Regions from separate parts of the Arthrobacter sp. SPT-J7 genome, predicted to be linked through region 1. Evidence: riboswitches for the same ligand, from Rfam matches in the RefSeq annotation. Region 1 holds a riboswitch; each other region holds the start of a gene.

Region 1 (4,816 bases):
GACCCAAGGTGTTTGACGACGGCGGTGAGCGCTTCGCGCGTGTAGCGCACGTCGTCGTCGGCTATCACCAGCATCTCCGCCTTGGCGGCACGGACGCCCGTCATGACGCCGGCCACCTTGCCGTTGCCTTCACCCTTGCTATGGCCGCCCTCGCCCGGCTTCGGACGGATATGGCGAACACCAGGCGGGAAAGCTGCCCCATGCCGCATGAACAGTTCCGGATCGGAGCCGTCCACCACGGTGACAGGTATCCATTGGGCCAGGTGCCCAAGGTAGGCGGCCAGGTCCGGGAGTCCCGAATCCTCGGTCCAGCGCAGCGGCAGGATGTACTCTGCGGACTGCATAGCGGCCTTGGTGTTCATGCTGCCGCCGGCACTGCCGCCCTCAGCGAGGTCTCGCCCTTTTCCCAGCAGGCCAGAAGGTGCGTGGAAATCCTGCCGTCGATCGCCATTGCCGCCGTCGCCCCCAACAGGACGTCCCCGAGCAGCTCCGGTTCGGCCTCTACCAGTCCACCCGCAAGGTCGCGGCCAGCGATCTGCTCGTGGACGGCGTCGGCTTCAACATGCTCGTCGAAATAGTGGGTCACCCCGGTATCGAAGCCGTGCCGCCGGAAGCCGTTGCCGTACAGGCGGTTGGGCTGGGACGAAGTCATCTCGTAGAGTGCCAGGTGACCTGTGATGGCGCCGCGAAGCCGGCGGTTGAGCCCGAAGAGGGACATCATGTTCACCGCCGCGAGGGAGATGGCAGGTACCGCGTCGACGTACGCGCCGTATGCGTCGTCCAAACCCAACCCCCGCATGGTGCGGGCAAAGAGTGCGCTGTGCATGCGTTCCGGGCGTCCTCCGCCGTACTCGTCGGCCTGGATCTCCACCAGCGCTGCCTTCGGCCGTCCGCTGAGCCGGGGAATGGCCCACGTGTGGGGGTCCGCCTCCTTCAGCTGGTAGACGGATTTGTGGATGAGGAACTCCTTGAGCTGGTCGAGGCCCGCCTTCTTGGCCACGTAGCGGGACACGCTGGGTCCGGTGTCGGAACCGGCCAGACCGAACAGGACGTCAGCCACGGCGTCACTGGTCATCTCCGCTGCGGGCGGCACGTCCAGCTCCCCGGCCACTGATTGGGCAGCGGCCCGCAGTGCTTCCTCGAACGGCCTTTCGAGCAGGCGACGGACCTGGATGAGGCCCGGCTCCCACTCCCACTCGTCGTTGACGCCTTCAAGGCCGGAGTAGTGGAGCTCATAAAGGCAGAAAAGGGCCAGCTGGACGTCGTCGTCGCCGATGATGTCTGTGGTTGTGCCCAGCTCTGCCGTGACCAGGCGGCGCAGCTCTTCGGCGCCCGGGCTGCCGTCGCCGGTGTCGGCGGTACCTGCCAGCGCATTGAACACGGCGCTGCTGATGGGGCCTCGGGGTTCCGGAATTTTCATGATGCTCCTTTAGGTGGCAGCCGTGCTGCCGGTGCTGGGGCGTCGACGGTGACGGTGACGGGTTTCGGTTGGGCCGGGGCTCAAATCACGCCCTGCGGCGGCTTCTTTGGGGTGGTTCGCGGAGATAGCAGGATAGCCAGGATGATCATGCCCAGGCCCAGGGCCAAGTGCAACCAGTTGTCGGCGCCGTTGACAGGGACAAAGTTGGCAGGGGTTTGATCGCCCACCAGGAGACCGTACAGCCAGAGGACCAGGTAGACAACGCCCCCGTAGATGAGAAAGCTCCTTGCCTGCTGGTGGGTCCGGGCCAGCAGCAGCCCCGCTGCCCCGAAGGCCGCATGTACGGCGTTGTGCAGGATGGACACCTGGAAAATTCCCAACAGCATGGCTCCGGAGCCATGCCCGGCCATGCCGAGTGCTTCGTAATCAGTGGTGATCCCGGGGATGAACCCCAGCACAGTCACCAGGAGGAAAAGGGCGCCCGTTGCCAGCGCGGCCTTCTGCAGGCCGGTCCTCGCTCCGGTGGCCCGGGTGCTGACTGTCATGTCCTGTCTCCTCAAAAGCCGGGAGACAACATAGTAAGCATGGTTACTAATAAAAGCTAAGTACGCTTCTCATCTTCCGGACGGTCAGCTAGTGCGGCAGCCCCGGCTGGCGATGCTGGTGACTATCCGTCCGGGGTACTCCACACATAGGGGTTGGCCTGGTGCCCGCCGCGTCGGCCGTGCTGGTACCCCTGCTGCCAGGCCTTCCCGACGGCGGACACAAGCTCCGCCAGCAGGGGATAGTAGGGGTGGTCCGGACCGATGTAGATCATTTCTTCGACGGCCTTGTCCACCGCCGCCCGCACCTGGTTTTCAGCTGCAGGACCGATCATGGCGTCCTCCTGGTTGGAACTCCGGCCGCTGGCCTCGAATGTACTCCGGGCCTGTGGCGGAGTCCATAGCCCGCTGGTTAAGGCAGTCAGCCCATTCCGCTCGTCAGTCCGTTCGCATGGACCCAAGGATCTCCCGCAGGGCCTGTACCACCAGGTCGTGGTCCTGCACCTGGGGAAGCCCGGAAACAGTCACTGTTGCGACTGCACCCACTCCTGCGACATACACAGGGAAGGAGCCGCCGTGGGCAGCATACCGGCTCTGATCGAACCAGGCGTGGTCCTCGATCCGTCCGCCCTTGAGCCGCGCGCGCAGCCCCACCAGGAGGGATGGCACCTCATACCTGGCGGCAGTGCGCTGCTTGGCGCGGATCCAGTGCCCGTTGTCCGGCGTGGCGCCGGTCAGCGCCACATGGAACAGGACCTGCTCGCCCTTGGTGATGTCGATCGCGATGGGAAACTGCCCCTCCTTGCCCAGCTCCACGAGCAGCAGCCCCAGGTTCAGTGCATCGTCCAAGGAGAAACCGGGGAACTGAAGTTCCCTGATTTCGCCTTCAATCCGGGCGATGAGCGATTGCAGGGATCCTTCCTGCTGGATGGCATCGGAATCCGGGTCAAACTCAGTCACATGCGGGAGATTGGCAGCCATGGCCCACAATCTACCCCTCTTCCGGTGTAAACTGGACCCCGCCCACAAGGGCGATTGTTTACCGACAGAATCATTCAACGACAGGGGAGCGCCGCCGTCGGGCATTACTGGCCATGCCAGGGACCGCAGGTGGGCGCTGAGAGTGCGGATAGCCGCAGACCCTCGAACCTGATCCGGTTAGTACCGGCGCAAGGGAGTCGAGTTCTCGAAGTGTGCGGCGACGGCGGCAATGCCGGTTGCTGTATCCACTTTCCCCTCCTGTTCCTCAGGAGGATCGCATGGCAACGACAGCAATCAAGAAGACCACCAGCAAGTCCTGGCGTGTCGTGGACATCGTGGTGGCAGCCCTCATCGCCATCGCCGGCGGGGTCATTTTCTGGGCCTGGTCCCAAGGCGCAGCCGCAGTCTCGGCACCCATGAACGCCGTTTATCCGCCGCTCACCGGCTTGATTGCCGGCGGCTGGATGATCCCCGCGGTGCTGGGTATGCTCATCATCCGCAAGCCGGGCGCCGCACTGTTCTGCGAGACCGTGGCCGCTACCGGCGAACTGCTCATGGGCTCGCAGTACGGCGCCTCGGTGCTGTTCTCCGGGTTTGTCCAGGGCCTCGGCGCGGAGATCATCTTCGCGATCTTCGTGTACCGGAAGTTCAACCTCCCCGTATCACTGCTTGCCGGTGCCGCTGCAGGTCTTTTCTGCGGCCTGAACGATTCCTTTGCGCCCTGGGGCTGGAACATCGCCTACTCCGGCGGGGACAAGCTGGCTTACATCATCTTCACTGCCATTTCCGGCGCCGTGATCGCCGGAGCCCTGTCCTGGATCGCCACCCGCGGCCTGGCAAGGACCGGCGTCCTGAGCTCCTTTGCGTCACGCAAGGCAGCATCGGAGCCCGTCTTTTCCTGATGACCGCTCCTTCCCTCCACGGCGCTGCGGTGGTGGCGCGGCCGGCTGCCGTCACTGCCAGAGGCTGGGGCTGGCGGCATGCCGGGCGGTCCAAACCTGCCGTCCGTGCCCTAGACCTGGACATCCAACCCGGCGAACGCGTGCTCCTGCTGGGTCCGTCCGGCGCCGGCAAGTCCACGCTCCTTCACGCGCTGGCTGGGGTGCTGGGGGATGAACATGACGACGACGGCAAGGCGGGCGATTCGGATGAGTCCGGTTCGCTGCTGATCGACGGCGCCTCCCCCCGGGAGCAGCGCGGCCGGGCCGGGTTGATGCAGCAGGACCCGGAGACCCAGGTTGTTCTCTCGCGCGTAGGTGACGATGTCGCCTTCGGTGCCGAGAACCTTGCCGTGCCCCGCGGTGACATCTGGGCCCGTGTGCACGAGGCATTGGACGACGTCGGGCTTTCCCACCTGCCGCTGGACCATCCGACGTCGGCACTGTCCGGCGGGCAGAAGCAGCGCCTTGCGTTGGCTGGCATTCTTGCCATGCGGCCGGGGCTGATTCTTCTCGATGAGCCAACGGCCAACCTGGACCCTGCCGGGGTAGTGGAGGTGCGCGACGCCGTGGGCCGCTGCCTCGACAAAACCGGGGCAACGTTGGTGGTGGTGGAACACCGCGTGGCCGTGTGGAAGGACCTGGTTGACCGGATTGTGGTGCTGCAACCCGGCTCTTCAACCGATTCCGCTGTGCTGCTGGACGGCACGCCGGGCCAGGTCCTCAGCGAAGCCCGGAGCATGCTGATCGAGGCCGGGGTCTGGGTGCCCGGCTACGTCCCTCCGACGCGTCCCCGTGTTGCCGGTTCGGCTCCCGGGACTGGCGGCCTGCTGCTTGCCGCCGAGGAGTTGGCGGTGTCGCGTGAACGTGTGCGCCGCAAGGGCTTCCGGAAGGTGCCGCCGGTGCCGGTGCAGCAAGACATTTCCGCGCAGGTA
Region 2 (4,816 bases), on a different contig from region 1:
CGGGAACGGCGCTTCTTCGGTTCGCTGCCGCGCGCGACGCAGACATTCTGTGCAGATAGGACCGTGCCGCCGGCGCAGGGCGCAACTGGAGTGCCGCCGTCGTTCGGTGCCGCCAAGTCGCGGAGAGCGGAGCGTACGCCGGGCGCGTCCAGACCTCCGGTCAATCCGGTGACCGCCAACAGTTCCGTTCCCAGCGGCAGCCAGCATCCGCGGGCATTGAGCTGTCCGGCGCTGTCTGCCAGCACCTCCGTGGTCGCGCCGTCCGCCAGGACCTGGCCCTCGTCACCGAGCACGATCGCCCGGCCGGGCAGCCCGGCAATTCCTGCGCGTCCGGCGTAGTCGTCGAGCCTGTGCTCGACCAGCACGACGGCCGGGCAGTAGGCTGCTGTGGCAGCGTCGATCGCCTGCCGCACGGCAGCGAGGCCGGCCGGGTCGAGCATGGAGGTCGGCTCATCGAGCAGCAGGATCGCCGGTTCGGCGATCAGGCTGGCTGCCAGCGCCACGCGCTGGCTCTCTCCGCCGGAAAGCCGGCCCGTCTGTCGTTGCCGCAGACCGGCCGCATCGACCGCCGCGAGGGCGCGGTCGATGCGTGCCGATATCTGCCCCGGAGGCACGGCGCGGTTCTCCAGCGGAAGAGCCAGTTCCTGTTCCACGTCCGGCAGGCAGACGCCGGAGGAGGGGTCTTGGGCGAGGACGCCGACATCGCGCGAGAGTTCGACGACCGACGCATCGGTGGTGGCCGTCCCGCTCACCGACACGCGGCCCGTGAGCGTGGACAGCACCGTGTGCGGAACCACCCCGGTGATCGCCTGCAGCAGCGTGGACTTTCCGGACCCCGAGGCCCCGAACACGATCAGGTGCTCGTCGGGCTCCAGCCGCAGCCCGACGCCGCGCAGCACCGCGGACTCCCGCCGGGGAAACTCAACGGAGACGTCGTCGAGCAGCAGGGCAGGTTCAGCGGGCATTGGCCTTGCCCAGACGCGCGCACCCGATCGCGAAGTTGTCCACCACGCCCGTCTTCGCGAGGGCGTCGACAATCAGCTTGGCCAACAGGCCGCCGAGCACCACGCCGGAAATCAGGTGGATGACCAGGCGGGTGAAAAACAGGTCCTGGCCGTACCAGCCGGAGCGGAAGGCCGAATAGAAGAAGACCAGGCCGGCACCGAGCAGGCCGGACAAGGCATATGTGGCCCAGCCGTACGAACGGTAGCGGGTGGCCGCGAACGGGATTTCGCTGCCGATGCCTTGGATGGCCGCCGCGATGAACAGCATCGGGCCCACCGCCGAGCCCAGGAAGACGACCTCGATCACCGAGGCCAGCACCTCGGCGATGACGCCGGCAAACGGACGCTGGACGATAGCAATGGCGATCGGCGCGACCAACAGCCAGCTGCCGGCAAGGAAGTGCTGCGAGAGGTCGCCGGCCGGTCCCATCAGGATCGACAGGGCAGTCCAGGCCTGCACAAAGACCCAGTAGAGGAAACCGAAGACGACGCCGAGGACCACCAGCAGGACCAGGTCCTTGAGGCTCCAGGAAGACCGTGTGCGGGCAGGGCTAGATGAGGTTGACATGTAGATTCCTTCCGGCCAGCGTCAGGACGCGCTGGGGCTGTTGATGGACAAGGTCGCATGCGTGACGACGTGCTGGACGGTGCGCCCGATCAGGACCCATCCCGCGGCGATGGTCTGCAGGACCTGGGCGACGTCTCCGTCCAGCCGGGTGACGTAGTGGTCTTCGGTCACGATCACGCCGGTGGACTTGGCGTAGTCGATGGCGGCGTAGATGTCGCGCATGTGATCCGCTGCAGCGCTGCCGGTTCCGCCGTCGGCGAGCGGGTAGATCGCCCAGTCTGCCGCCGCCTGGATGCCGGTCGGTTCCAGTTGCGGGATCTCCGAGTACAGCGCCGCGCCGCCCTCGGGGATCTCGCAGCTGACGCCGCCCGGGCAGCCCCGGGACAGCTGGACCGCGGCCGCCACGTGCGCTCCGCTGCGGCCGGCCGCGGCAATCACCTGGCTCAGATAGCGCAGCACGTCCTGTTCGGCGCCGGAGACGTAGGTGCTGACTTTCCCGGTCTGGACCTCGAGCCCGGTGGCGTCGGCCTGCCGCAGCGCCGCCAGGATGACGTCGACGTAGTCATCGGCCATCACCGCCAAGGTCAGTCTGGCCCCGACGCCGAATTCGCGCGGCGTGGCGGTGAAGGAGGTTCCGGTGTTGCCGGGGGAGGGATGGTTTGCTGCCGTGGCGGCAGCGTCAGGTGCTCGCATGGTCGCGCCCTTCTGTGGTGTGGACAGGGCACGGGTGTGAGGGTTGCTCCCTGCGCTGGCATGATCCAGATCAGGTTCAACGGTCGAAACTTGAGAAGTTTCCTCTCAGCCCGGCTCACCGGACTCCCGTGTACAAGCCAGCAGCCTACCGGCAGGTTCGCCAGGTGGCGAAAGGACGCCAGTACGACGACGTCACACTCCGGTAGACGGCCGCGGCCAGGCCCGGCTGCTGCCGGGCCGGGCGGCGGGAGTTAGGGGCGCATGCTTCCCGTCTCCACGAAGCGCTGGTGCCAGGACAAGGCCTCGCCGAGCAGGTGCGGGGTGTGCTTGGCAAAGCTGTCCCTGCAGGCGCGGTCGAAGTAGTCCTGCAGCATCGGCCGGTAGTCCGGATGCACGCAGGTGTCGATAATCTTGCGCGCGCGCTGCTTCGGGGCCAGACCGCGCAGGTCGGCTAGGCCCTGTTCGGTCACCACAATCATGGTGTCGTGCTCGGTGTGGTCCACGTGACTGGCCATCGGCACGATGCTGGAGATTTTTCCGCCCTTGGCCGTGCTCGGCGACATGAACACGGACAGGTAGCCGTTCCGGGCGAAGTCGCCGGAGCCGCCGATGCCGTTCATCACCTTGGTGCCGGCAATGTGGGTGGAGTTGATGTTGCCGTAGATGTCCGCCTCGATCATGCCGTTGAGCGCAATGCAGCCCAGCCGGCGGATCAGCTCCGGGTGGTTGGAGATCTCCTGGGTGCGCAGGATGATGCGCTCGCGGTAGTAATCGACGTGGGCGTTGAACTCCTCCACCCCGGCCTGGCTGAGCGAGAAGGACGTGGCCGACGCCATCCGCAGCACGCCGTCCTTGATCAGCTTCAGCATGCCGTCCTGGATGACCTCGGTGTACGCGGTCAGGCCGCGGTAGCCGCCGGCGGCCAAGCCTTCCAGCACCGCATTGGGGATATTGCCGACGCCGGACTGCAGCGGCAGCAGCTTGTCCGTCAGGCGGCCGCGCTGGACCTCCTGGTCCAAAAAGTCCAGTAGGTGGCCGGCGATTTGCTGCGAGGTCTCGTCCGGCGGGTTGAACGGGGAGTTGCGGTCAGGGGCGTCCGTGTGCACGATCGCCACGATCTTGTCCGGGTCCACCTGCAGATATGGGTCGCCGATCCGGTCATCCGGATGCAGCAGCTGGATTGGTTTCCGGTTCGGCGGCAGTGCGGTGCCGTAGTAGACGTCGTGCATGCCCTCCAGTTCGGCGGGCTGCGCGCTGTTGACCTCCACAATGACCTTGTCCGCCTGCTCCAACCAGGTCTTGTTGTTGCCCACCGAGGACGACGGGATCAGCCGGCCGTCTTCCAGCATGCCGACCACTTCGACGACGGCGAGGTCTACGTCGCCGAAGAACCCGAACCAGGTGTGCTGGGCGACGTGGCTGAGGTGGATGTCGATGTAGTCCAATTCCCCGGCGTTGATGCGCTCGCGCAGTGCTGGGTCGGACTGATAGGGCAAGCGCAACTCCATCCCGTCCACCTTGGCCAGCGCGCCGTCGAGCTCAGGGGCGGTCGATGCCCCGGTCAGAACGCGGATCTTAAACTGCTCACCCGCTGCGTGGGCGGATTCCATCCGCGCCGCCAGCGCCTGCGGCACGGCCTTCGGGTAGCCGGCCCCGGTGAAGCCGCTCATGGCCACCGTCATGCCGGGTTTGATCAGTTCGGCCGCCTGCTCGGCGGACATTACGCGCTCGAGCATGCGGGCATTGCGAATGCGGTCTTGCATCATGCCCCTTCGTCAGATTCTTCCCTCCACCTTAGGCGTCGGGCACGGATGTTCGGGCCTTGGTGACGGGCGGAAGCACCGCACGGAGCGCTCCTGCGTGGCGGTGCTGCTACGGCTGGCGCAGTTGTTCCTCCGCGGTTTGCCGCACGCAGGCGGAGAGTTCATCAAGGATCGGTGAGCTGATTTTCCAGCGCTGCCAGTAGAGCGGCACGTCCACCGGCAGGTCCGGGGCCAGCTCATGCAACGTGCCGCGGCGGAGGTCCGCCAGGCACTGCTGTTCCGGCAGCAGGGCCCAGCCGATACCCAGCCGGACGGCGGCCGCAAACTCCCCGGACGCCGGCATGTAGTGGCGGGGCGCGGACAGGCCGGCGCCGGTCACCGTCCGGTAGAAGCGCTCCTGCAGGTCGTCCTTGCGGTCGAAGTCCAGCACCGGCGCCTCACCCAGCCAGGCCAGGTCGTCGTCCGGCGTCCCGTTGGGCCGCCAGTGCGCCAGATAGTCGCTGCTGGCCACCGCCCGGTACCGGAGCGAGCCGAGGGCTTCCACGGAACAGCCCTGGACTGGTTCCGGCGTGGCAGTCACCGCCGCGGTGACACGACCCGACCGCAGCAGCGAGGTCGAATGCTGCTCGTCTTCACGGTGCACCTCAAAGAACACGCCACGATCGCGCGGCATCCGGGCCAGCGCCCCCAGGAACCAGGTGGCGAGCGAATCCGCGTTGACCACCAGCGGCAGGGCCAGCCCGGTCATGCTGCCGCCGAGTTCGCGCTGGGCATCGGCCTGCAGGACC
Region 3 (4,816 bases), on a different contig from region 1:
GGCACTACTCTACGAGTTCGAAATGGACTTCCCGCGTCGCGATATCCGAGGAGACCAGGCGGACCCGGACCTTGGTTCCGGACACCAGTTCCCCCGCGCAGCGGGCGGTCACAGCGGGGTCTGCAATCTGGATGACCCCCGAACTGCCGTTCCCGTTGCCGTTCTTCCCGTTCCCGTTGCCGTTCTTCCCGTTCTCCTTTTGCGGCTTCGACCCGGTAATCACGATCGCATCGAATTCCTGTCCGATGTGGTTAACCAGCAGCGCAGCCTCCACGGTATCGAGGGCCATTCGCTCCATCCGTGATGCCAGCTGGTCGGACCCGGCCATGATCTCGGGGAGGGACTGAAGTGCCTCCCGTGCCCAGGCCGGTACGGCACCGCCGTTACTCAAGGCCTCGCAGATCACCAGGACAAAGCGGTCCACGAGGCGGCGCAGCGGAGCAGTGGTATGGGCATAGGCGGCGCCAATGGCGGACTGGACTGCGTCCTCCGGGACGGAACCGTCAAAGGCTGTGTAGGCAGCGCCGCGGAACAGCATGCCGGCTGAGTGCAGGATGGCCAGCTGACGGGGATCGGTGGAGTCGAGGCTGCGCAGGTATTCGCCGTAGCTGACCTCCCCGTCCCAGGGCTTGCCAAGGGCCTCTGTCTGCAGCCGGAAATGATTCAAGGAGCGCTCGTCCGGGGATGGCATGGTGCGCAGGATGCCCACCTTCCCCGCGAGCATGAGGCCGGCGGCTGCCATTCCTGTCATGAGGGATATCTGTGCGTTCCAATCCTCCACCGGAAGCTGGGGAGCGGCAGCAATGCGGTAGCCGCCGTCGGGAAGCTGGACAATCTCCTGTTCCGGCATATTCAGGCTGGCGCCGCCGCGGGCCCGTTCCAGGTCCACGCGCTTGAGCCCTACTTCCTTAAGGAGCTGCAGCACCGGCGAGGCGGTGCCGGCGTCAAGCTCCGCCTGCACCCCTTTATAACTGAGCTTCGCGCGGCTGCGCATCCGGGCCCGCTTCACGGCCACGGACGTCACCTCGGCTGAACTGTCCAGGCGGAAATCCCAGACGAACGCAGAACAGTCCTGGCCGGGGAGGAGGCTGCCCGCCTCTTCGCTGATCACTTCAGGATGCAGCGGGATCCGACCGTCGGGGGCGTAGAACGTCTGGCCACGGCGGCGTGTTTCCGCGTCCAGGGGGCCGCCGGGGGTCACAAATGCCGGCACATCGGCGATGGCGTACAGCACGTGGTAGCCGTCGCCGTCGGCTTCGATGAACAGTGCCTGGTCCAGGTCGGTGGACGAGGCCGGATCAATTGTGATGAATTCGACGCCGGTGAGGTCGTAAGCAGGGAACTCCAGGCATTCAACTGCCGCCTTCGCATCAGCCACTGCGTCCTCAGGGTAGGCGCCCGGCAGCTCCAGCTCCGTCCTCAGGGCACTCAGCGCTTCCTCAAGCGCGTTGTTGTGCTCGTGGACGTTGGGGGCCAGCCGATGGTGTGACACGAAAATCAGCCTAGCCGGAATCAGCGCCTTTATGCAGGCATCCGGGCCCGGAGCGGCGTTTGGCAGCGTCCCGCTTCAGTGGCCGCAGTCTCCCTGGCCGGGGACATGAGGGGCCGGCGGTATCAGGATTTGGGGGCATCCAGGACGGCGAGCAGTGCAGCGGCGGCGGCTGCGGGGTCGCTGGCCTCCGTGATCGCCCGGACCACCACAATCCTGCGTGCGCCTGCGTCCACCACCTGCTCCACATTGCCGTGGTCAATGCCGCCGATCGCGAACCAGGGAACACCGCCGTCGTCCTGTCCTTCCTGCTCCGCCAGCCGCGCAGCTTTGGCGGCATACTTCACCAGCTCCAGTCCCACAGCTGCCCGCCCCGGTTTGGTGGGGGTTGCCCACACCGGACCCACGCAGAAGTAGTCCAGACCGGCGGGGCCGGCGGCCGCACCGAGGGCCGCGTCCACCTGGTCCGGGGTGTGGCTGGACAGGCCAATGGCGGCGTTGCCATTGAGCAGGGTGCGTGCAGCGTCCAAAGGGAGGTCCTTTTGGCCGATGTGGAAGACGGGTGCCCCGGACAGCACCGCGATGTCGGCCCGGTCGTTGACAGCCCAGAGCCGGCCGTGCCGCTCTGCCGCTTCCTTGAGCACTGCCAGGAGTTCCAGCTCCTCTGCTGCCTCAATGGCCTTGTCCCGCAGCTGGATGATGTCCACGCCGCCGGCGAAGGCTGTGTCCACGAACTGGTCGAAGTCACCGCGGCCCCTGCGGGCGTCGGTGCAGAGGTAGAGGCGGGCGGCGTTGACGCCGTTGCTGATCTTGGCGCTGCTGAGGACATCGGTGCCGGCGGCAGGGGTTTGGGACACATTCATGGGGGAAAGCCTAGTTCCTCTACACTGGCCTCGTACTGCGGGAGCCCGCGGCAGCTGTCACAAAGCGCCGGGCTGAGAGGGCGTCAGAGCCGACCGCTTGACCTGATCCGGCTAATACCGGCGTAGGGAAGGAGACACATGGGTGCACCATCAGAGCACTTGACCGTTGACGCGGACAACACCATCCATGCTGATCTGGCGGTGATCGGCGGCGGAGTGATCGGCCACGGCATCGCGTGGGAGGCGAAGCGCTCCGGCCGTTCCGTGGTGGTGATCGACGACGCGCCGGGTTCGGGGGCCAGCTGGGCCGCCGCCGGCATGCTTGCCCCGGTGAGCGAGCTGCACTACCAGGAGGAGGATCTCCTGGAATTCATGCTGGATGCCTCGGCCCGCTGGCCGGCTTTTGCGGCCGGCCTTACCGCAGCGTCGGGAGCAGATCCGGGATACATCACGACGCCGACCCTCGCCGTGGGTGCCGACGCCGCCGACCGCCGCGCCCTGATGGACCTGCGCGCCGTCCAGCAGGCCAGTGGCCTTTCCGTAGAGCCGCTTACCGTCCGGGGTGCGCGAGAACGGGAACCCCTGCTCAGCCCGGGGATCGCCTGCGCCCTGGACACGCCGGCCGACCACCAGGTGGATCCAAGGCTGTTGGTTGACTGCCTGCAGGCCGCCTTGGCTGGCCATGGTACGAATGACGGCGGCGGGAACAGGTTTGCAGCCGCAGGGTGGGGCAGTGCAGCACCCGGCGCCGTCGGCGGGTATGCGGTACCGGGCAAGGCAGCCGGACTGCTGTGGCAGGACGGAGCTGTTGCCGGCGTGCGCCTGGCGGACGGGGGAACCGTGCTGGCGGCCGAAACGGTGGTGGCGAACGGGCTGCACGCAGCAGCTCTTGCAGGATTGCCCGATGAGCTGCTCCTGCCGTTGCGGCCTGTCTACGGGGACATCCTGCGCCTCGCAGTGCCCCGGCATCTGCAGCCCCTGGTGACGTCCACCGTGCGTGGACTGGTGCATGGCGTTCCGGTCTACATTGTTCCCCGCAGGGACGGCACGGTGGTGATCGGGGCAACCCAGCGTGAGGATGCGCTGTCCGGGGCGGACGCCGTTTCCGCCGGGGGTGTGTACCAGCTCCTCCGCGACGCGCAGGTACTGGTTCCCGCCGTCGCCGAACTCGAACTGCTGGAATGCACCGCCCGCGCCCGTCCCGGAACGCCCGACAACGCGCCCCTGCTGGGACGGGTTCCCGCCCCGGAGGCAGCGGCCAACGGGGAGCACGGGTACGTTTCCGGCTTGATCATCGCCACGGGGTTTTTCCGTCATGGCGTCCTGCTGACACCGGCCGCAGCCGCCGTCTGCCGGGACCTTCTGGACGGCCGCGAGGACCCCCGATGGGCGGCCTTCAGCCCGGGCCGCTTTTCCACCAAGGCGGGCGCCCGCCTAACCACCGGTTCAGCATCCAACCACTTCAGCCACACATCGCCCACAAAGGAAACCGCATGAACATCACCTTGAACGGAACCCGGCACTTTGTGCCTGAGGGTGCCTCCATCACCGTGCTCGTCAGCCAGGTCACCGGCCGCCCCCTGGCCGAAAACGGCCAGGCAACGGACGGCCAAAAGCTTGGTGTGGCCGTGGCCCACAATTCCGGGGTTGTACCGCGCAGCCAGTGGTTTACCACCGCGCTCGCGGACGGCGACGAGGTCGAACTCGTCACGGCAGTCCAGGGAGGTTGAGACCATGACCGAAACCAACACCACTCCACGTGTGGCGGGCTATGACGATCCGCTGGTCATTGACGGTGTCACGCTGACATCCCGGCTCATCATGGGCACTGGCGGAGCGCCCAGCCTTGACGGCCTTGGGGCTGCCCTCCTGGCCTCCGGCACCGGATTGACCACGGTGGCCATGCGGCGGTACTCCACCGCTGAGACGGGCTCGCTCTTCCAGTTGCTCGTAAACCACGGCATCCGGGTGCTGCCCAACACCGCAGGCTGCTTCACCGCCCGGGACGCCGTGCTGACGGCCGAACTGGCCCGGGAGGCACTGGAAACCGACTGGGTGAAGCTGGAGGTCATCGCTGACGAGCAGACGTTGCTGCCGGACGCCGTCGAACTGGTGGACGCCACGGAACAACTCGTCAACAAGGGCTTCAAGGTTTTTGCCTACACCAACGATGATCCCGTCCTCGCGCTGCGGCTTGAGAACCTCGGGGCCACCGCAGTCATGCCGCTCGGGGCGCCGATCGGCACGGGACTGGGCATCCTGAACCCGCACAACATTGAACTGATCGTTTCCCGCGCTTCGGTTCCGGTGGTTCTGGACGCCGGCATCGGTACCGCCTCGGATGCGGCGCTGGCCATGGAGCTGGGGTGCGACGCCGTGCTGCTGGCGACGGCGGTAACCCGGGCGCAGAATCCTGCCCTGATGGGGGAGGCCTTCAAACATGCGGTCATCGCCGGTAGGCTGG
Region 4 (4,816 bases), on a different contig from region 1:
AGGCGGCACGGGAGATGCTGCAGCGCACGCCGTATATCGAGGCGGTCCTAGGGGACGGCGCCATGCAAGGTGGTGGCCAATGAGGAAACCGCGTATTTCCATCTGGATCGAGCTGCCGCTGCTGGCTTGGCTGGTCTTCCTCTGGGGCGCTTTGTGGCAGGATTTCAGCGCCGGCAATCTGATCTTCGGTTTGCTGATCGCTCTGCTCATCGTGAACCTTTTCTACCTGCCGCCGGTCGAACTCAGCGGGCGCTTCAATCCACTGGCAGCGGTGATCTTCGCCGCGACCTTCGTGTGGAAAGTGGCGGTGGCGAGCTTCGAAGTACTCTGGCTTGCCCTGACCACCGGCCCGAAACTGCGCAACGCGGTGGTGGCGGTGCGCTTGCGAAGCCACTCGGACCTGCTGGTGACGGCCACTGGACATGCCATCTCGTTGATCCCGGGCAGCTTCGTGGTGGACGTAGACCGGTCCACCTCCACCCTCTACCTGCACGTGATCGACGTGGCCACCAAGGAAGCCGCCGAAGACTTTCAGGCCGAGGTGCGGAACATCGAGGCCGGCCTGATCCGGATGATGGGGACCAAGGAAGAACTGGAACTGGTCAAAGCTGAAGGTGCCGGCAGAAGAGGAGCAGCGTAAACGTGGAAATCATGTCGCTTGCCCAAATCGTCGTCATGGTCATTCTGGCCCTGTCCGCTGTGCTGGCGCTGGTCCGACTGGTCCGCGGGCCGTCGCTGCTGGACCGGTTGCTGGCCATAGACGTGCTGCTGGCGGTAGTCTGCGCCGGACTGATTGCGGACATGGCCGTCGGCGGCCACATGAATAATCTGACGCTGGTCGTGGTGATCTGCCTGGTCGGCTTCATCGGTTCCGTGGCCGTGGCCCGATTCGTCACCGATGGGCGGCCCCGTGAACACTGACCTGATCCTCGACATTGCCACCGCCGCCTGCTTGATCACCGGCTCGGTGATGTCCTTGGCCGCGGGCATCGGCCTGCTGCGGTTCCCGGACCTGCTGTCGCGGATGCACGCCGCCACGAAACCGCAGGTGTTCGGCTTGCTGCTGCTGCTGACAGGTTTAGGACTCCAGCTGGGCAGCTGGGCGGCGGTGCCCGTGTTGCTCATCGCATGGCTGTTCCAGCTGCTCACCGTGCCGGTCTCGGCACACATGGTGGGCCGCGCCGGATACCGCACCAAACACTTGCGGAGGGAAATCCTCAGCGTGGACGACCTCGACGCGGTGGTGGAAGCGGCAGCCGAAGAAGAGCCGGAAGCGGAGCTCGACGCCGCAGCGGTGGACGCCGGCGAGGCCGACGCGGCCGAGGCGGACGCTGCTGCGGCCGAGCCCGCAGACGCTGCGGACGGCGCTGCTGCACTCGGCACGGACCCCGGGGTCGGTGACAGGCGAAGTGCGGCGACGGCGGCTGGTCGAGTCCGGAAAGACCACGACTCCGCCGGACCGCACAAGTCCTAGTGCCCCACAGGGTCTGGTTCCGCACAAAGTCCAGCGCCGCCCAAGGACCAGGAGAGCCGACGGGGACGAGGCTGCAGCCCCGTCCCCGCCGGCGTGTTCCTTACGCGCTCTAGACGAGTTCCGGGGTCTTTTCGTAGTGCCGGACTGCCTTGGCGGTGGCCCGCTTGAGCAGTACCTGGATTACCCGGCCAACCGTGCCCGAGACTACCGCGAAAATCACGGCAGACCGCAGGCTGTTTTCCAAGTCATCGTCGGCCTGAGGCGCGTCGCGGCCGGTGACCTTCTTCCACACGTAGCCCAGCACCTTGGTGGCTGCCAAGCCCGCACCTACACTCACCAGGGTGCCTAAGAGCCTTAGTACAACGGTCATGCCTGCTCCTTTCCGGGGCACAGCGTCCCCGTGTCATCAGCTCTGCCGTTCCCAGCCTACTGCCCGGCACCCACGCGTCCCGCCGCCGTCGTGCATTTTCCCGCGTTTTCCCGCGGATGGTGGCCGAATGGGCCGCCGGACCGGCCGAGTGTAGACTGGGTGCTGCTGCTAGACAGCACCTATAACGACAGGGGAGCGTCCGACCGACCGGCACACGCCGGACACGGGAGGGACGCTGAGAGTGCGGAGAGACCGCAGACCCTCGAACCTGCTCCGGTTAGTACCGGCGAAGGGAGTCGAGTTCTCGGGGCGCGCCGCGTGGGCCGCCCTCCCCTCCTGCACCCAGGAGGATTAAAGTGAGTACCGTTTCGAATGCACCCACCACGCCCAGTCCCTCGCGCACGCCGCGATATCGCTGGCGAGTGGTGGACATCGTCGTCGCCTCGGTGATTGCCGTGGCCGTCGGCGTCATCTTCTGGGCCTGGTCCGCGGCTTGGCCGCTGATCGAGAGCCTCACCGTGGCGTTCCCGCCCTCCGCCGGCCTCTACACCGGCGGATGGCTCATGGCCGGGGTGCTGGGCGGGCTGATCATCCGCAAGCCCGGCGCCGCAATCTACTGCGAGGTGCTGGCCGCCATCGTCTCCGGCCTGCTGGGCACCAGCTTCGGCATGAGCGTGCTGGTTTCCGGCCTGATCCAGGGCCTGGGCGCCGAAGTCGTCTTCCTGCTCTTCCTCTACCGGAAATTCAACCTGCTGGTGGCGATGCTGGCCGGTCTCGGCGCCGGCCTGGCGCTGTCGATCAGCGAGAACATCCTCTACAACATGCTCTGGGCGCCCGAGTGGCAGTTGGCCTACGTGGGCTTCGCCGCAGTGTCCGGCGTGGTGATTGCCGGGTTGCTGCCGTGGCTGGCGGTCAAGGGCCTGGCCAGGACGGGCGTGCTGTCCTCCTTCGCGGCGGGCCGCGCGGCAGACGTCTGAGCCGTTCCATGAAACTGCAGAGTACGACGGCGGTGTCCGGCCCGGTGCCGGTCCTCGCCGAGGGATGGGGCTGGCGGCATGCCGGCCGCAAGGATCCGGCGGTCAGCGGGGCCAGCTTCAGCATTGCAGCCGGTGAACGGGTGCTGTTACTGGGTGCCTCCGGCGCCGGGAAGTCCACGCTGCTGCACGCGATGGCGGGCGTGCTCGGCGACGACGGGGAAGGCGAGGAAGTCGGGCGGCTCACCGTGGCCGGGCTGCGTCCCTCGGAAGCCCGCGGCAGGGCCGGGCTGGTGCTGCAGGACCCGGAAAGCCAGCTGGTGCTGGCGCGGGTGGGCGACGAGGTGGCCTTCGGGGCGGAAAACCTCTCCGTCCCGCGCGGACAGATCTGGGACCGGGTCCGCGAAGCGCTGGCCGACGTCGGACTGGAGGTGCCGCTAAACCATCCCACCGCGGCCCTGTCGGGCGGGCAGAAACAGCGGCTGGCGCTGGCATCGGTCCTGGCCATGCGGCCGGGGCTGCTGCTGCTGGACGAGCCGACCGCGAACCTGGACCCGGAGGGCGTGCACGAAGTGCGCGACGCCGTGGCCCGGGTGCTGGACCGGACCGGTGCCACCTTGGTGGTGGTGGAACACCGCGTGGCCGTCTGGGCGGACGTGGTGGACCGGGTGATCGTGCTGGCGGCCGGAGGCGGCGTGCTGGCAGACGGCCCGCCGGACAAGGTGCTGGCCGAAAGCGCCACCCGCGCCCGGCTGGTGGCGGCCGGTGTTTGGGTTCCCGGACATACGCCGCGGCTCCAGCTGCCCGCGGCCCCGGTTGCCGGCGGGCCGTTGCTGCAGGCGGTGGGATTGGACGCGGCCCGGAGCCGGAAGACCGGGCCGGTGCTGCGGGGCGTGGACTTGGACCTGCTCAGCGGACACGCGCTGAGCATCACCGGACCGAACGGCGCCGGCAAGTCGACGCTGGCCCTCACGCTGGGCGGCCTGCTGGCGCCCGCCGGGGGAGGGCTGTTCGCGACCCCGGCGCTGCACCGTGGCGCGGCGCAGTCCCCGGTGAAATGGAAGTCCGCCCAGCTGGTGGCCCGGATTGGCAGCGTGTTCCAAGAACCGGAACATCAATTCCTGACCAGCACCGTGGCCGACGAACTGGAGTTCGGTCCGCGGCGGGTGGCGAAGCTGCCCGAGCCGGAGGTCCGGCAGTTGGTGGACAGCATTGCCGAACGGCTCCGCCTGACCCGGCTGCTGCGGGCCAACCCGTTTACCCTCTCCGGCGGCGAGAAGCGCCGGCTCTCGGTGGCCACCATGCTCGCCACCAGTCCGGACATCCTGATGCTGGACGAGCCGACCTTCGGGCAGGACGCCAACACCTGGGCTGAACTGGTCACGCTGCTGGCCGAGTTGGTGGCCGAAGGCAAGAGCGTGGTGTCGGTGACGCACGACGCCGACTTCACCGCGGCGCTTGGCGGCACGGCTGTGCGCGTGGACGGCGGCGCAGTCCAGCCGGTGCAGGCGCTTCGGAGGGCAGCATGAGCGTGGACTTGATGACTCCGCGGCTGACCGCCTCGCCGTTCAGCCGAGCCAACCCGGTGTCCAAGCTGGCTGCTGCCGCCGTCATCACCGTGGTGGTCATGCTCAGCGTGGACTGGGTCAGCGCGTCGGTCGTGCTGGCGGCCGAGCTGCTGCTGATGCCGGTGCTGGGGGTGAACCCGTGGCTGCTGTTCAAGCGCGGCTGGCCCTTGCTGGCGGCGGCGGCGACCGGGGCCTGGGCCACGGCATTGTTGGCGGAGAAGACCGGAGCGGTGCTGTTCCAGCTCGGGCCGGTGGTGTTCACCGAGGACTCGGTGGCCGGCGGAGTCGCCATTGGCCTGCGCTCGCTCGCCGTCGCCCTGCCGGGCATTTTCCTGCTGTTGACCACCGACCCGACCGATCTGGCCGACGCGCTGGCGCAGAAGCTCAAGCTGCCGCACCGGTTCGTGTTGGGAGCGCTGGCCGCCATGCG

The links. A riboswitch is a leader RNA that binds a small molecule or an ion and turns the genes downstream of it on or off. The one in region 1 is predicted to bind thiamine pyrophosphate.
Region 2: another riboswitch for thiamine pyrophosphate. It lies ahead of AC5RWX_RS00390 (YkoF family thiamine/hydroxymethylpyrimidine-binding protein); the one in region 1 lies ahead of AC5RWX_RS18690 (ECF transporter S component).
Region 3: another riboswitch for thiamine pyrophosphate. It lies ahead of AC5RWX_RS24375 (FAD-dependent oxidoreductase); the one in region 1 lies ahead of AC5RWX_RS18690 (ECF transporter S component).
Region 4: another riboswitch for thiamine pyrophosphate. It lies ahead of AC5RWX_RS16200 (ECF transporter S component); the one in region 1 lies ahead of AC5RWX_RS18690 (ECF transporter S component).

What each region holds. Positions count from the first base shown of each region.
Region 1 is NZ_JBNHFF010000021.1:5,645-10,460, reverse strand. Features, by position in the region: gene AC5RWX_RS18715 (glycosyltransferase family 2 protein) at 1-344, opposite strand, end outside; gene AC5RWX_RS18710 (iron-containing redox enzyme family protein) at 359-1,420, opposite strand; gene AC5RWX_RS18705 (DUF4383 domain-containing protein) at 1,501-1,965, opposite strand; gene AC5RWX_RS18700 (hypothetical protein) at 2,088-2,297, opposite strand; gene AC5RWX_RS18695 (heme-degrading domain-containing protein) at 2,401-2,943, opposite strand; TPP riboswitch at 3,016-3,156, shown strand; gene AC5RWX_RS18690 (ECF transporter S component) at 3,222-3,845, shown strand; gene AC5RWX_RS18685 (ABC transporter ATP-binding protein) at 3,845-4,816, shown strand, end outside.
Region 2 is NZ_JBNHFF010000001.1:91,168-95,983, forward strand. Features, by position in the region: gene AC5RWX_RS00380 (ABC transporter ATP-binding protein) at 1-965, opposite strand, end outside; gene AC5RWX_RS00385 (ECF transporter S component) at 955-1,572, opposite strand; gene AC5RWX_RS00390 (YkoF family thiamine/hydroxymethylpyrimidine-binding protein) at 1,594-2,265, opposite strand; TPP riboswitch at 2,296-2,405, opposite strand; gene scpC (succinyl-CoA:acetate CoA-transferase ScpC) at 2,517-4,028, opposite strand; gene AC5RWX_RS00400 (LysR family transcriptional regulator ArgP) at 4,138-4,816, opposite strand, start outside.
Region 3 is NZ_JBNHFF010000089.1:2,740-7,555, forward strand. Features, by position in the region: gene AC5RWX_RS24365 (RNB domain-containing ribonuclease) at 5-1,492, opposite strand; gene thiE (thiamine phosphate synthase) at 1,615-2,352, opposite strand; TPP riboswitch at 2,380-2,498, shown strand; gene AC5RWX_RS24375 (FAD-dependent oxidoreductase) at 2,491-3,849, shown strand; gene thiS (sulfur carrier protein ThiS) at 3,846-4,082, shown strand; gene AC5RWX_RS24385 (thiazole synthase) at 4,087-4,816, shown strand, end outside.
Region 4 is NZ_JBNHFF010000011.1:83,437-88,252, reverse strand. Features, by position in the region: gene AC5RWX_RS16225 (Na+/H+ antiporter subunit D) at 1-83, shown strand, start outside; gene AC5RWX_RS16220 (Na+/H+ antiporter subunit E) at 80-640, shown strand; gene AC5RWX_RS16215 (MrpF/PhaF family protein) at 652-921, shown strand; partial or broken gene mnhG (monovalent cation/H(+) antiporter subunit G) at 899-1,267, shown strand; gene AC5RWX_RS16205 (DUF4235 domain-containing protein) at 1,584-1,844, opposite strand; TPP riboswitch at 2,024-2,156, shown strand; gene AC5RWX_RS16200 (ECF transporter S component) at 2,201-2,821, shown strand; gene AC5RWX_RS16195 (ABC transporter ATP-binding protein) at 2,830-4,347, shown strand; gene AC5RWX_RS16190 (energy-coupling factor transporter transmembrane component T family protein) at 4,344-4,816, shown strand, end outside.